2 regions of the Photorhabdus laumondii genome follow, and region 1 is predicted to be linked to the other one. Evidence: predicted binding sites of a transcription regulator. Region 1 holds the regulator's gene; the other holds the start of a gene.
The links. Region 1 encodes LexA, which represses DNA repair genes until DNA is damaged. Its sites were predicted from a motif close to TNCTGTATGTACATACAGNA; they were not measured.

Region 1 (7,607 bases):
AAACAACATTAACCGGTCCTGATGAAAGTTTGGTTGATTTAGGAACAGTCCCACTGGGGCGATATCTTTTTAGTGGTAATAAATTGACGCGGGACTATATTCATGTAGGGCAGCAGGGGAACCGTTGGGCAAGACGATCATTGCTGAGGTTATCAGGCAAGCCATTATTATTAACCGAAGTCTTTTTACCTGAATCACCGGTGTATAAAAGGTAAAATTTAAAAGAGGGAAGCAGAAGTGGCGGGAAGTATGGCGCAAAGTAAATGGCTGGCCTATTGCCGTTTAATGCGTATTAACAAACCTATAGGTGCATTATTGTTGTTGTGGCCGACTTTCTGGGCTTTGTGGATGGCCGGTAAAGGTATCCCGGATATGCATATATTATTGGTCTTTACTGCGGGTGTATTTCTGATGCGTGCAGCAGGGTGTGCAATCAATGATTTTGCTGACAGAAAATTTGATGGTTATGTTGAACGTACAAAAACACGTCCCCTGCCGAGTGGTGCTATTAGTGAGAAAGAGAGCAAGATCCTATTTGTCGTACTGGCGCTGATTTCTTTTGGTCTGGTTTTAACCCTGAATAAAATGGCTATCTGGCTGTCAGCCGTTGGGTTGGCTCTGGCTTGGCTTTACCCCTTTGTTAAACGGTTTAGCCATTTTCCTCAGTTTGTACTGGGGGCCGCTTACGGTTGGGCTATTCCGATGGGATTTGCGGCAGTTAGTGAGTCCTTACCACTAGAGTGTTGGTTGTTATTTCTGGTTAATATCTTTTGGTCGGTTATTTATGATACACAGTATGCGATGGTTGATCGAAATGATGATCTAAAAATTGGCGTGAAGTCTACCGCCATTCTGTTTGGTCGTTTCGACAAGTTGATTATTGGGTTATTGCAACTCGCTATGCTATTGCTGCTGGTGCTGGTGGGGTATCTGATAAATCTGGGCGGTATCTACTACTGGTCACTGTTGCTTACGGGCACTTTATTTATTTATCAGCAGAAACTGATCGCTGGTCGGGAAAGAGAGCTTTGTTTTCAGGCATTCCTCAATAATAACTACGTTGGTCTGGTGCTATTTCTTGGTATCTTCTTCAGCTATGTCTGAAATATCTGGTGATAACAACCATTATCACCAGAATTTAAGAAGCTTATCCTTCCCTGGCACTCTCTTCGGTATCGTTATGCTCTGGTGGCAAACTGACGCTCTCGATAGTAAGACGAATCTCAGGTGACATTAGTTCACCTAATACCTGATACAGCTCTTGGGTATTTGCTGTAATCGCATTACCACTGTCACTGATATAACCTTCTTCACGCAGTGTATTGACCGACGTAGTAAATACCGCCTTATCAAAGAATTCAGGTGCGTTGATACCATGCAATACCGACAAACGTTGCGCTAACATCCGACTCTCTTTTTCCAGCACTCCCCGGCTGATTACTGGGTTGGCGTTCAGTAAAGAGAGTGTGATGGCATAACGTTGCAGTGTTTCACGGATGCCGGCTGCCAGCAATTGCAGGGGGCGGATACGTGCTGGATTCAGCACCAGCATGCCATGCTCCTTGTTGCAGATAAGGCACTGGCGAGTCAGTTCGTTGATCAGCGTATTAACCACTTCTGGCAGCTCTGTTTTGCTATAACGCATAAACAGCTCGGCTTTAAGGAGTGGATAAATGATTGCGACCTGGCTTAACAGCGCTTCGCGGCTGATACGGCGATGATGAATAACGATGCAGGCAATCAGTGATGGCAGTACTAAGAGATGTTGAATATTGTTGCGGTAGTAGGTCATCAAAACTGCACGATCACGTGGCAGAATGATAATGTCACCCATACTGTCTTTGTCTACCTCGAACTTATCCATTTGCAGAGCGTGTTCTAGCAACTCCTCCGCGGTTTTCTTTGGTACGGTGACATCAGTAGCGTAGGGCGCATTGCGCATGAGCTGTATATAACAATCCAGTTGCTCAAGCAGTTGCTCACGAGTGAGTGCTCGCTGACGCGATGCAAGCAGGGCCGTTGAACACAAGTTAATTGCGTTAGCCGCCGCCGTGTTGTTGATGTTTACCATAATCTTCTCAGACAGTTGATTGACTGTCGGATTGAACCATTCGGGGCGATGGAATTCTATTGGATCAATAGAATCGCGCCAGCTAGGAACATGGTTGTTAAGGTATTGGATCAACGGGATGGGTTCGCCAAAGTTGACGTAGCCTTGCCCCAGATTACGAAGTTTGCGCAAACCACGTATCATCTGGAAAAAGCCCTCTTTCTCTTTGGTTGCCCCACGCAGCTCTTTGGCATAGGTGGCAACTTCCATCACATGCTCGTAGCCGATATAAATCGGAATAATGGTAATTGGGCGTGATTCGCCTCTCAACAGCGCCTGTAACGTCATGGAGAGAGTACCCGTTTTGGGATCGAGTAAACGACCTGTCCTGGAGCGCCCGCCTTCCATAAAGTATTCAACAGAATAACCTCGGGCAAATAATTCACCTAGATATTCCCGGAATATCGTGGCGTAGAGTTTATTACCCTTAAACGTGCGGCGGATGAAAAATGCACCAAGGCGGCGGAATATTGGCCCTGCTGGCCAAAAATTCAGGTTGATGCCCGCGGCGATATGGGGCGGTACCAAGCCTTGATGGTAGAGCACATAAGAGAGCAGTAAATAATCCATGTGGCTACGGTGGCAGGGCGCATAAACCAGTTCGTGGCCATCCTGTGCCAAACGGCGGATGCGTTCAGCATTGTGAACATTGATCCCTTGATACAGGCGGTTCCAGGTCCAACCCAGTACACGGCCTGACAGTCGTACCGTTTCATAAGAGAAATTCGCCGCAATCTCTTCCATCATGTTAATGGCATTCTGTCGGGCTTTCTCATGTGAGATTTTCTTGGTACGGGCCTCATCAGAGACTGCCTTTTCTATTGCTTTTGAAGCCAGCAACTTGTTAAACAGCTCCTGACGAACCGGCAGGCGTGGTCCGACGGCGGCTAGGCGTTGACGTGAATAGTGCATTCGTGCCACACGAGCCAGTTTATGGGCAATAGTCTTGTCAGTGCCATGCTCAGTTGCCATATAGCGCAGAGATACTGTGTTTGAAAAGCGCACGAAACTATCTCGGCCTAGCCAGAGAATGGCAAAGAATTTTTGGATACCATTGAGTAGCCGTAAATGTGGAGCGTTCTGCCCTTCGCGTCCGGGGGAACGGCCGAACATGACAGAAACTGGCAGCAGTTGAATATCCAGATTGGGATTATTGCGATGTAGATCCAGATAAGCATGGAAAATTTTTACGGATTCTTGCTTTGGTGCGCAATAGCGGAATACACGTGGGCCATTATCGATAAATACATAACTGGGAAGTTCAGTGTCACCGATCTCCAGTAAATTTAATGGGTCCGGCAGATCCTGCTCAAGACATTGCTGACGTAATGCCAGTAAGTCTGCTTTAGAGTGATACGGTAGCACGTACAGAATCGGGCGTGTCGTATCGAGCCGCAATTCAGTGATCGGATCTGTAGGGATAAGTTTGCTCTTTACCAGTATTTTTAGTGGTAAATTCAATAATTTATAATATATTTTACGCCAACTTGACATAAATATCTTGAAGCCTCTTGTTAGCAACACGTTGCCAGCATATCAGAAACGGGGGTTGAGATCTGTTGCGTTAAGACAATAATAAGAGTGGAAAGTGTCAAATAACCTCATATTTGGTGTGAATAATTTATGGCGAATCAATCCAAGGGCTTAGCCCGTATCATTAAAGCAATCGTATATTCAGTGAAGGGTATTAGGGCGACATGGCAAAATGAAGCGGCTTTCCGTCAGGAAATAATTTTAGCGATATTGGCTATGATGGTTGCATTTTATCTGGATATCGGCGCTATTGAACGCATTTTACTGATTGGTTCAGTGATGCTGGTGTTGATTATGGAAATCCTGAATAGTGCTATTGAAGCAATTGTTGATCGTATTGGCAGTGAGTTCCATGAATTGTCCGGTCGCGCGAAAGATATGGGATCGGCGGCGGTCTTTCTGACGATGATGTTGTCATTAATTGTCTGGGGAACCATCCTTTGGCACTATTTTATGGCCTAATTTGGTTTAATAATTAGGTATTATATTATAATAGGCTGATTTTCTGCCTTAGTAGGTTCCCAATCGTTATTTAGCTGTATATACTTACATATTGACTGTATAAACAAACAGGGGACGAAATGAAAGCACTTACCGCAAGGCAGCAGCAAGTTTATGACTTGGTGCGTGACCATATTTCGCAAACAGGTATGCCGCCAACGCGTGCTGAAATTGCAGCCCGTCTTGGCTTTCGTTCACCTAACGCGGCTGAAGAGCATTTAAAAGCATTGGCTCGTAAAGGGGTGATAGAGATTGTTGCTGGGGCATCTAGGGGTATCCGTTTGCTGTTGGAAGAATCTGGTTTACCGTTAATTGGTCGTGTCGCCGCAGGTGAACCACTGTTGGCACAGGAGCATATTGAAAGTCATTATCAGGTTGATCCTGCATTGTTTAAGCCAAGTGCAGATTTCCTGCTGCGGGTCAGCGGAATGTCTATGAAAGATGTTGGGATTATGGATGGTGATCTGCTGGCTGTGCATAAAACACAAAATGTTCGTAATGGGCAGATTATTGTTGCTCGCATTGAAGATGAAGTGACGGTAAAACGTTTTAAACAGACCGGAAATAAAGTTGAATTGTTGGCAGAAAACCCCGAATTTAAGCCAATTGAGGTGGATTTGCGTGAACAGGGCCTGACAATTGAAGGATTGGCGGTTGGGGTGATTCGTAACGGCAACTGGTCCTGATAGTAAAATATCAAATTGTTGTTTTTGGAATGGTTAAAGAATTGCAATATTACGGCAGAATCATGTTGTTGAATTTATCGTTGTGATTATCTTAAACGTGATTCTGCGGTTGTTTATTTCAGTCTGGCTCTGCACCAAAAGTAAGTATTTACTTGCTATCTATTTCTTTTTACTTCCTTCAATTCTGTGGTCATGCTGGCATTCATCTCGTTTAATACAGGATTCTATCTCTTCACAAGGTGAACATAAGCCATGCGCTTCGATGACTGTATGGCGTAAACTGAACCCGGCTGTTTTTGCTAACTGTTGGATGGCGGATTCAATGGTTCCACCATCTCGCTCGGTAACAGAACCACAACGATCACAAATAAACATTGCTGAAGTGTGGCTTGGCTGTTCAATATGGTGACATAGGACATAACTGTTGGTGGATTCTATTTTATGAATAAACCCCTGTTCCAACAGAAATTCCAGTGCCCGGTATATGGTCGGCGGTTTAGCCTGTGGTTCTGCTTCCCGTAGCAAATCCAGTAAATCATAAGCACTGATTGCCCCTGGCTGCTCTGAAATGAGACGCAAAACTTCAAGCCGCTGAGGAGTAAAGCGGACTCCACGAGCCTGGCAAATAACTTCGGCCTGTTCCAGTAATTTTTTTTGATTAATCAATTTCATTGCGCCTCTTACAACCAGTACGATGATAATATTGTGATGTTATCATGTTTCTTCAATAGAAAATATTATCCAGAAAAGTTCATTGTGATTGTCCCCTGATGGAGTTAATTTGGCTAAATTGGTACTCAGTAGCAAAAATAATGTTTTCTTGAAGTTTATGATAATACAGACAAGAATTATCGTATATGACAGATAATTTTCGGAAAGGAAGCATTTGTGATGAAAGAGCTTTTACAAAATCAGCCTCATTATAGACAGTTCCCCGTTAAAGGCTATCAGGTAATGAAGCATATTATCTCTGAAAAAAGAAAGTTACCTTTTCTAAGTGCATTATATGCGTTGATTAATATTTTATTTGTAATTGCGGTATGTATGGGTATTGTATTATCTGTAGCAATTGTTTTATTTATAATAGGTAATGTATCTGTCCCTGATACGGACTATTTACTTCTGGCACAAGTAGGTGGTGTAGCATTATTTGGCGTAATGTTACTCTTGGTTATTATTTATCGCATTGTTAAGCGTCCTGAATGGGAACAACGGCGTTATTATCAACAAGCAGGTTTATCTCTTTTACCCGAAGATAAGCGTCAGGTATTACGACTCAATATTGTTGGTGACTATTGGCTAGGTTTTTGGAGTGAAACTCTAGAGCATTATCCTCTACAGTCACGGGTTGCCCATGATAGCTATCGTTACTGTCTGCTGCCATTATCTCCGACTCAGGAACATCAATCCCAATTATACAGCGACTGGGGAATTATTGATGAAGAAGGGTATATGAAAATGCTAACGGGTTTGTGGGAGGGGGTACATTCAAAACATTTTGCTATTGATGCTGCTCTTAGTGATGGGAAAATGTTTAAAGTGCTTGCCAAATTAGTTGAAGTAACACCCGACTATATTCATAAATGTGCCAAACCTATTAATAAGCGCCCTCCTGCATTAGTGTGGGGATTTGATTTATGGCTTGCAATCGTTTTAAGTCGCAACTGTTTTTGTGCCGGTTATATCAGTGAAGAAATGGCATGGAAAAATATGCTGAAAACCGCTGATTATATTTATGAAATCTTCGGTAGTTTTGATGAGTTTTATACAAACTTTCGGCTAGGCAATGCTTACTGGAGTAATGATTTTGATCGGTCTAAAGAGCGGCTGGAACAATTTAATTATTATAAGTCACATTGTGACTGGCCAATTGCTAGTTTGCCGTGGCCTGAACCAAAAGGCATTATTATGGAAAGGCAGATGATGACAGGTTTTTCTGCATTAGTAGAAGATGTTTTACGCAGTAACATGGAAGAACAACAAAGTTATGAATTTGATATTACTGAGCTGTCAGCGTCTCGTGTACTCCATTAATATTTATACCCGTTATCTTTCAAGTTGCCTCTTTGTTGGCTGAACTCGCTCACCCCGGTCACATAGTTTGCTATGCTCCCGGGGATTCGCTCCCTTGCCGTCGCGATGCATCTTGAAATCCGTAGGGTATATATGAAACATTTCCCCTTGAAGAACATTTCAAGGGGAAGCGAATAATTAATAATAGGAAATAATGCTGTAAAGTGAGAGAACGGATTTTTTCAGTATGGTATCTATTATTTCTAAAGGTAACATAATTTACCCCGTTTCCTGAAATCACCTGTTTCAAATGAAACGGGGCCAATATTTGCTTTATTAGTTAATGGGTTAAATCAAACTAATAAATTTTCTCTCTATATCCTTAATGGCTGCACATCCTGCCAGTTTCATGCTAAGTTTCAGCTCATCCTTAAGTAGGTTTAAAATGGAAGTTACGCCTGGTGCTCCACCTAATGCCAGCGCATACAAAATGGGCCTACCGATAGCGACAGCTTTGGCACCCAATGCGAGTGCTTTAAACACATGGGTACCGCGGCGGATGCCTCCGTCTAGATAGACTGGAATTTTAGATCCAACAGCTTCAACAATGTGCGGTAATGAGGCAATTGCTGCCGGGACAGTATCTAACTGCCGACCACCGTGATTAGAAACTTGAATCGCTGCGGCACCGTGGTTAACACACTCTTTAGCATTTTCGGCAGATTGAATGCCTTTCACGATGATTGGGAGGCCCGATTCTTTGG
Region 2 (7,607 bases), 2.4 Mb from region 1:
GACAGTAAGTCATCAACCTGTGTCGCTACAGGACGCACCTCCACTTCCGGATCAAGCAAACCAGTAGGACGCACCACCTGTTCCACCACATCGCCACTGGATTTTTCCAATTCATATTTGCCCGGCGTAGCCGAAATATAAATGGTCTGTGGAGCCAGTGCTTCAAATTCTTCAAACCGAAGTGGGCGATTATCCAGTGCAGAAGGCATACGGAAACCATATTCCACCAGCGTCTCTTTGCGAGAACGATCCCCTCGATACATCCCACCAATTTGCGGGATGGTAACGTGCGATTCATCCACTACCAGCAAACCATCAGCAGGGAGATAATCAAACAGTGTCGGCGGCGGTTCCCCTTCAGTGCGGCCAGAGAGGTAACGGGAATAATTTTCAATGCCGGAGCAATAACCCAATTCATTCATCATTTCCAAATCAAATTGAGTACGCTGCGTAATACGCTGTTCTTCCAGCAGCTTACCATTTGCCAGCAATACCTTACGCCGCTGCTCAAGCTCAATTTTAATCGCTTCCATTGCCTGAATAATACGCTCACGCGGAGTAACATAGTGGGTTTTCGGATAAACGGTGTATCGTGGAACATGATATTGAACCTGCCCTGTTAGCGGATCAAACAGTGATAACCGTTCTACTTCATCATCAAATAGTTCAACCCGCAGGGCATGCTCATCAGATTCAGCCGGAAAGATATCAATCACTTCACCACGAACCCTAAATGTCCCTCGCTGGAATGCCTGATCATTACGAGTATATTGCAATTCAGCTAAACGCCGCAGAATAGAGCGTTGATCAATCATCATACCGTTGGTCAGGTGGAGCATCATTTTCAGGTAACTATCAGGATCACCCAAACCATAAATAGCCGATACAGACGCAACGACAATCACATCTCGCCGCTCCAGCAAAGCTTTTGTCGCGGACAGGCGCATTTGCTCAATATGTTCGTTCACGGAAGCATCTTTTTCGATAAAAGTATCGGAACTCGGCACATAAGCTTCCGGCTGGTAATAATCGTAATAGGAAACAAAGTACTCTACGGAATTTTCTGGGAAAAAGTCCTTCATTTCGCTGTAAAGTTGAGCCGCCAGTGTCTTGTTCGGAGCAAGTACCATCGTTGGTCGGTTTAAATTAGCTATCACATTAGCGACAGTAAATGTCTTACCCGACCCCGTGACCCCTAGCAAAGTCTGGTGGGCAAGCCCATCTTCTAAGCCTTCTTGTAATTGACGGATGGCCTCTGGTTGATCACCCCCCGGTTGGAAGTCAGAATGTAATTTGAACACCTTACTCATCGGTATCTCACTTTCCTAACATTGATTCACATATAATACTGGATATAAAACCAGCTTCAAGTTGGTTTTATAAAAACGGACTCAAATAGGTCACTTCCCTATCAATTAAACATTCGTTGATATCAAAATAAATCCCATTTTATCCCCAAAATTATCTTGATTTTTCTATTTTCTATATGATTGGCTGAAAGGTGACAACATGGGACATCATCACAGGTCAGGCAGGTCTTGATTTTAGTTATCTTATTGATATTTAATACAATTAAAACAAAGACGAGAATAACATCAACCTTGACGAAAGCCGCGTACTTTCTTGCGTCGCGTAACTTTTCTAAGTCTAATACACAAGGTTATCCACAGGAATAGTGGATAACTCTACAAACCCTATTAACTGTACGAGGTTGCAACATCATGCCACAAAATAGGTATCCTCTACCGATAAAAATTTTTACTATTTTTTTAACCTTTATCTCAATACTTCCTCTCAAAAAAATGAATAAATTTGCTGAAAAAGTAAGAATTTTCTCATAGAAATTAAATATCAATAAATTATATTCGTTCAATATTACCCGCATTAAAGATAGATAATTGTCTATTTTTTCTGTAGACTGAGCGAAAAAAACTGTCTTTTCTGCACCAAACAACAGTAAACAATATGGATTAGATTAGAATTTTTATTCAATAAGAAGTAGCCAGTGAACAGTTTCCGTATGAAATCTGTTCTTCAAGAGGGGAGTCGTGTTTTACCTAAGCGGAAATAGGATGCTCTACTTTCAGCAATAGCAGGCTCAAGATCATCAATAGCATTTTTGACTATGCCGATATAAGCAATACCGATATAAACAATGCCGATATAAATTATACCGATAAATATTTACCCAAAAAAACTAGCTTAATTGGCGTGAGTAAAACCCGATTTTTAATTAGGACATTAATATATGTCCTTGATAAATTAATGAATTCACATCAACATATCCTCTATTTTACAAAATGAGCTCCATCGCGACCGCTCAAAAAAAATGATAGATACATAAATATCAAATCGACATAGCCTTCGTAAAACGTCCAATATTCTGCTGGCTATTTTCGATCGAAAAACTTACTTTGTATCTATCATTCACAATTTCAATCGATTGCTGTTCCAAAGCATCTTTATACTGCCATTTCCTGGTGTTTTAACCGTGTTATCATTTTATTAATTTACTAATTTCAGTCCTAATGTTTATTTAACTTCCTCTATTTTCTTGAATATTCCCTAGTGCTAAAAAAATAACCCACTTCCAAACTCGAAGGATAAAGTAGCTCTTCCCCGAGAGATTTATAATAAGAATAATATTTTGTTTGATGCTATCTGATAAACCAAAAACACATCAACACAACTTAACATTATTATAATAAAATCCATAAAGTCAACACAAAAATAAACATAAAGTTCAGTTTTGTGTAAACTTTATAATGAATTTCACTTAATTCCATGATTTAACTTTCGTTTTTAGAATATAAAGGTAAATCCATGAGCCTTTTCTGATATAGGATGTGCTAATATAGATAATCATAAAAATAAGATATTAAAAGTAAAATCAATAAATTATCACAATGGGTGGTTTTTTCACACTGGACAATACCATCAAGTAATATATAGTAATGCTGTTATCTTTATATAAAGGATTCTCATGAAAACGTCTAATGCACAGCGAAAAACAAATATCATTAAAAATATAGAATATTTGATACGTACCCGTGGAGAAACCAAGAGCTCTTTTTCCAATCGAACAGGATTGACCCGTACCACCATTTATAAAATCCTGGAAGGACAAGTCAATAACGTTCAACAATCTACTGTTCTTCGGATTTCCGATTTTTTCGGTGTCTCCTGTGAAGAAATAGAATATTATGACCTTGAACAATTAGAGCGCCTCAATGAAACACTTTCAACCGAAGGCAATAAAAATCCTTCGGCTATCCCTATCGTTCCCCAATCTGAATTTTTAGCCGTTTCTGAGAAAAAAATAGGTCAGCTTGTTACCGAGTATCCGCTGACCTATTTCTTTGGTGATGAATCAAACATGTTGGCTCTTAAAGTCGAATCGGCAATAGAAGATACATTCATACCCGGTGAGGTGATCATCATAAAACGTCCCCCCGCATTAGTCACCAATACGCCATTATTGTATTACGCTAAGGAAATTGGGTTCTTTATCCGGCAAGAGAAAAATGATGACAGCCTCGATAGGAAACCCTACAGAAATGCTCATTTTTTGGGCTATATTGTAGGAGAAAGACTATAAATGACAGCAAATCAAAAGTTTAAGTTACTGGGATTTTCAAGGTATGGTAAATTATCGGCAAATGTCATGGTGCTAGCGACAGGTAAGACCATTACTATGGGGTTAAAAGAGCTCGTTGACAGTGATATTTCAGAAGATCTGAGCAGACATGAGCTCAGTACGATATACCGGAAACTATACAGCCACAGTAATATCGTAACCGCTTATGAACTTGGGGACCGTCATGAACGTTCATGGCAAGCCTATTTACTCATTAGCATCGCACTCAGTGTTATCTATATTTTCTCTACCATATGTGGTGTGAAACCCATTCATATCCCGATCCTTAATATTGTCACGCCTCCTGGGGTTTTTATTTACCCTATAACTTTCTTACTGGTCGATATTCTAAACGAATTCTATGGATTACGTCTGGCAAGAAGAACGATTATTATCTCTTTTGCTGCGAACTTATTATTTGTTCTAGGGCTTTGGGGAACCGCACTGATGCCGGGTGTTCCTGGATGGGAATTTGGTGCGACTTATAATGGAATAGTGAATAGTATCGTATCTGTATTACTGGCATCATCTCTTGCTTATTTTATCTCTGAGAATATAAACTCGTATCTCCTCTGCAAAATAAAATCTCTCACAAACTCAAAGTATCTTTTCCTGCGAGTAATAACCAGTACTGTTATCGCTTCAGCATTCGACAGTATAATATTCTGTTCAATCGCTTTCTATGGTGTTCTCGGCATAGACATCATAAAAGAAATGATTATCGCCCAGTTCCTCATTAAAGTGGCTTATTCTATCCTGGGTGTAGGCCCTATTTATCTGGTAAGGAAGATATTCAGAAATTATATAAATCGACCAGAAGATACACCAGTGAATAAAAAACTCGCTGAAGTATAAATAGAGATAACGTTTTGTCAGAATAGAGAAAAGTCGTTGAAAAGTATCATTTTTATGCCGGAATGTTATTCCGGCATATTGTGCTAAAATAACCCTTTATATATCTATACCCTATGGATTTCAAAATGCATCGCGGCGGCAAGGGAGCAAATCCCCGGGAGCATAGAGAACTATGTGACCGGGGTGAGTGAGTGCAGCCAACAAAGAAGCAACTTGAAAGATGACGGGTATATCATCAACAGTAAAACATAGATATGAATAATGTAATCATTCATCATGACATTGAAAGAATATTCTACCAGATTAAATTTTCAAATTAATTATTCAGTAATTTTAAATCTATATATTCCCCTAAATGATTAAAATATTCTTGCGTTAAATGAGGAATCGTACCTAATAAAGGAGCCGGTAACATCCGCTCTAATGTCGCCAAATATTCTTGCTGACGTTTGCCTGCGGGTTCAACCTCATTAGCTATCCAGCCTGCAAAATGTAATCCTGAACCTATAATAGCCTCCACGGTAAGTATCGCATGATTAATACAGCCCAACTTCACTCCCACTGCCAAAATAACCGGCAGTTGCTCTTTAACCACCCAGTCAGCAAAAGTCACCGATTCTGATAAAGGGGTATACCAACCACCCGCGCCCTCAACTAAAACCCAGTCTGCTTTCTTTTCTAACTGATGTAACCCCATAGACATAACAGTAAAATCAATAGGTTGATTCGAATCATCACTGGCAATATGGGGTGATGTTGCTTCAACAAATACTAACGGATTCACTTCTTCATATTGCAAAGATACAGAACTATTTGCCAGCAATGCCACTGCATCAGCATTACGAACACCTGCCGGTGTTATTTCACTACCAGAAGCAACGGGTTTATAACCTGCTGTTTTATATCCTGCTTTAGTTGCCGCTTGTAACAAAGCGCAACTTACAACTGTTTTCCCCACTTCGGTATCTGTACCCGTCAAAAACCAGCGCTTAGTCACGATGAATCACTCCAAAAACCACCTGATAGCTAAGAGGTAACTGTTCGTTTTCTCGTGGATAAGCCTGTTCCAGAGCAATCAGTCGTCCACGCGTCATCAGTCCTTGCTGTCGCCCATCATGAAGGTGAGTCGCACCAATCCCTTTCAGAGAACCCAATAGCGGCAATATATGAGAATATTGCTGGCGATAAACCTGACTAATAAGACAATGCCGGAACCCTTGACAGGCATCTTTAATTGTCTGTTGCGGCAGGAACTGATTAATATGCTGGTAGTTATCAACCACACTCCAAGCTTGCTTCAATTCATACAATGAACCTTTAGCTAAGGTGGAAAATAGAATTAATCCACCAGGACGGGTTACCCGATAAAGTTCTCTTAAAGCACTGGATAAATCATCACACCACTGAACAACCAGATTACTGAAACAGATATCAACACTGTTGTCAGCAAGCCCTAAATGTTCAATATCCGCTTGTAAATAATAGTCAGCCGCCAATTGCTTACGGGCATGAGCTAACATGCCTGATGCCAAATCCAGCCCAATAACCTGCTTCCCCTGTTGTCGCCAGCGGTGACTAAAAAAACCGGTACCGCAACCTGCATCCAATACTAATTTGCCGGAATGCTCACCAACTTGTTGCATGAGGAATTCACCGGTTTGCTGCTGTAATTTCGCTACCACATCATAATTGGCGGCCGCTCGTCCAAACGCTCCCGCAATCGCCTGTTTATTGGCAAATTCAGCTACGGAACCCATGCAACGCCTCCATCAACATATCAATATCCTGTGGCATATGGCTGGCCGTCAAAGTAATACGTAATCTGGCGCTGCCCGGCGGTACTGTTGGTGGACGGATCGCTTTAACCCAAATCCCTTTTTGTTGCAGAGACTGAGACAAGGACACACTCAACTCATTATCACTCACAATCAATGGCTGAATTGCGGTGGTTGAATCTGTCAGATTGAACGGCAGTTTCTGAGCTTGCCGGCGGAAGTAATTGATATTCTGCTGTAATCGTTGGCGCAATTCATCACCAGATTGTATCTGCCGAACAGCTTCAGAAAGCGCCTGAGCCTGTGCCGGAGGCATAGAGGTGCTGTAGATCAGATGACGGGCATACTGAATTAGGTATTCTGCTGTCTGCTCATCACAAAGCACCGCCGCACCACTCAACCCAAATGCTTTGCCAAAAGTGACAATCAGGATTTCTGGTTTTACTTTCTGTTGCCAGCAGCTTCCCCTTCCCTGCTCACCACAAACACCAATACCGTGAGCATCATCCACCATTAACCAGTTGCCAGAAATTCTGGTTTGCTGATGAATATCGGCTAGCGGTGCGCAGTCACCATCCATGCTGAATACACCTTCGGTTACCACCAGCGTCTTTCCAACACAAGGCGTTGCCAGTAAATTTGCAAGTGATTCAGGTTGATTATGCAGAAAACGCCGTAGCTGAGCGGGGGAATGCATCGCCGCTTCCATTAATGAAGCATGACTCAGACGATCAGCAATAATCCGATCCTGTTCCGTCATTAACGCGGCAATGACCCCCTGATTAGCAGAATACCCCGAAATAAACAGTAATGCTTTTGGATAGCCCAACCAGTCAGCCAATTGTTGTTCCAATAGCTGATGAGCCTTTGTATAACCCGTAATATGACCTGAACCTCCACTACCAACACCATATTGTTCAGCTCCCCGCTGCCATGCGGAAATAATTGCGGGATTTGCACTTAACCCAAGGTAATCATTACTGGAAAAATTAAGATATTTGCCATCAGCGGCATACAGGAAACGCCCATCTGATTTCTGATTGACCTGCCGCTGACGCCATAGCGAAGTGCTCCGACGCTCAGACAACTGTCGGGAAAGATAAGATGACCAGTCCATTATAATGCCGCATTATAAAATTGTTCGTTATCCGCATTGATAATGGCTTCCGCCAAATGCTGCTGTTGCTGATTATCACCAAATGCTGTCTGAGTCTGCTGAAGATTAATGCCCAACTTGCGAAATAGTTGTAAATCTTTATCTTCCGCCGGGTTAGGTGTAGTGAGCAACTTACAGCCATAGAAAATAGAATTAGCGCCAGCCATAAAACACATTGCCTGTG

Region 2: a site for LexA is predicted at 1,347-1,366, ahead of uvrB (excinuclease ABC subunit UvrB). Genes of this name have one in related genera too.

What each region holds. Positions count from the first base shown of each region.
Region 1 is NZ_CP024901.1:5,102,129-5,109,735, reverse strand. It holds gene ubiC (chorismate lyase) at 1-215, shown strand, start outside; gene ubiA (4-hydroxybenzoate octaprenyltransferase) at 250-1,104, shown strand; gene plsB (glycerol-3-phosphate 1-O-acyltransferase PlsB) at 1,148-3,604, opposite strand; gene PluTT01m_RS22425 (diacylglycerol kinase) at 3,734-4,105, shown strand; gene lexA (transcriptional repressor LexA) at 4,225-4,830, shown strand; gene zur (zinc uptake transcriptional repressor Zur) at 4,990-5,502, opposite strand; gene PluTT01m_RS22410 (DUF1266 domain-containing protein) at 5,722-6,864, shown strand; gene PluTT01m_RS22405 (lactate oxidase) at 7,192-7,607, opposite strand, start outside.
Region 2 is NZ_CP024901.1:1,779,037-1,786,643, reverse strand. It holds gene uvrB (excinuclease ABC subunit UvrB) at 1-1,310, opposite strand, end outside; gene PluTT01m_RS07785 (helix-turn-helix domain-containing protein) at 2,984-3,598, shown strand; gene PluTT01m_RS07780 (queuosine precursor transporter) at 3,599-4,492, shown strand; gene bioD (dethiobiotin synthase) at 4,809-5,489, opposite strand; gene bioC (malonyl-ACP O-methyltransferase BioC) at 5,482-6,249, opposite strand; gene bioF (8-amino-7-oxononanoate synthase) at 6,233-7,384, opposite strand; gene bioB (biotin synthase BioB) at 7,384-7,607, opposite strand, start outside.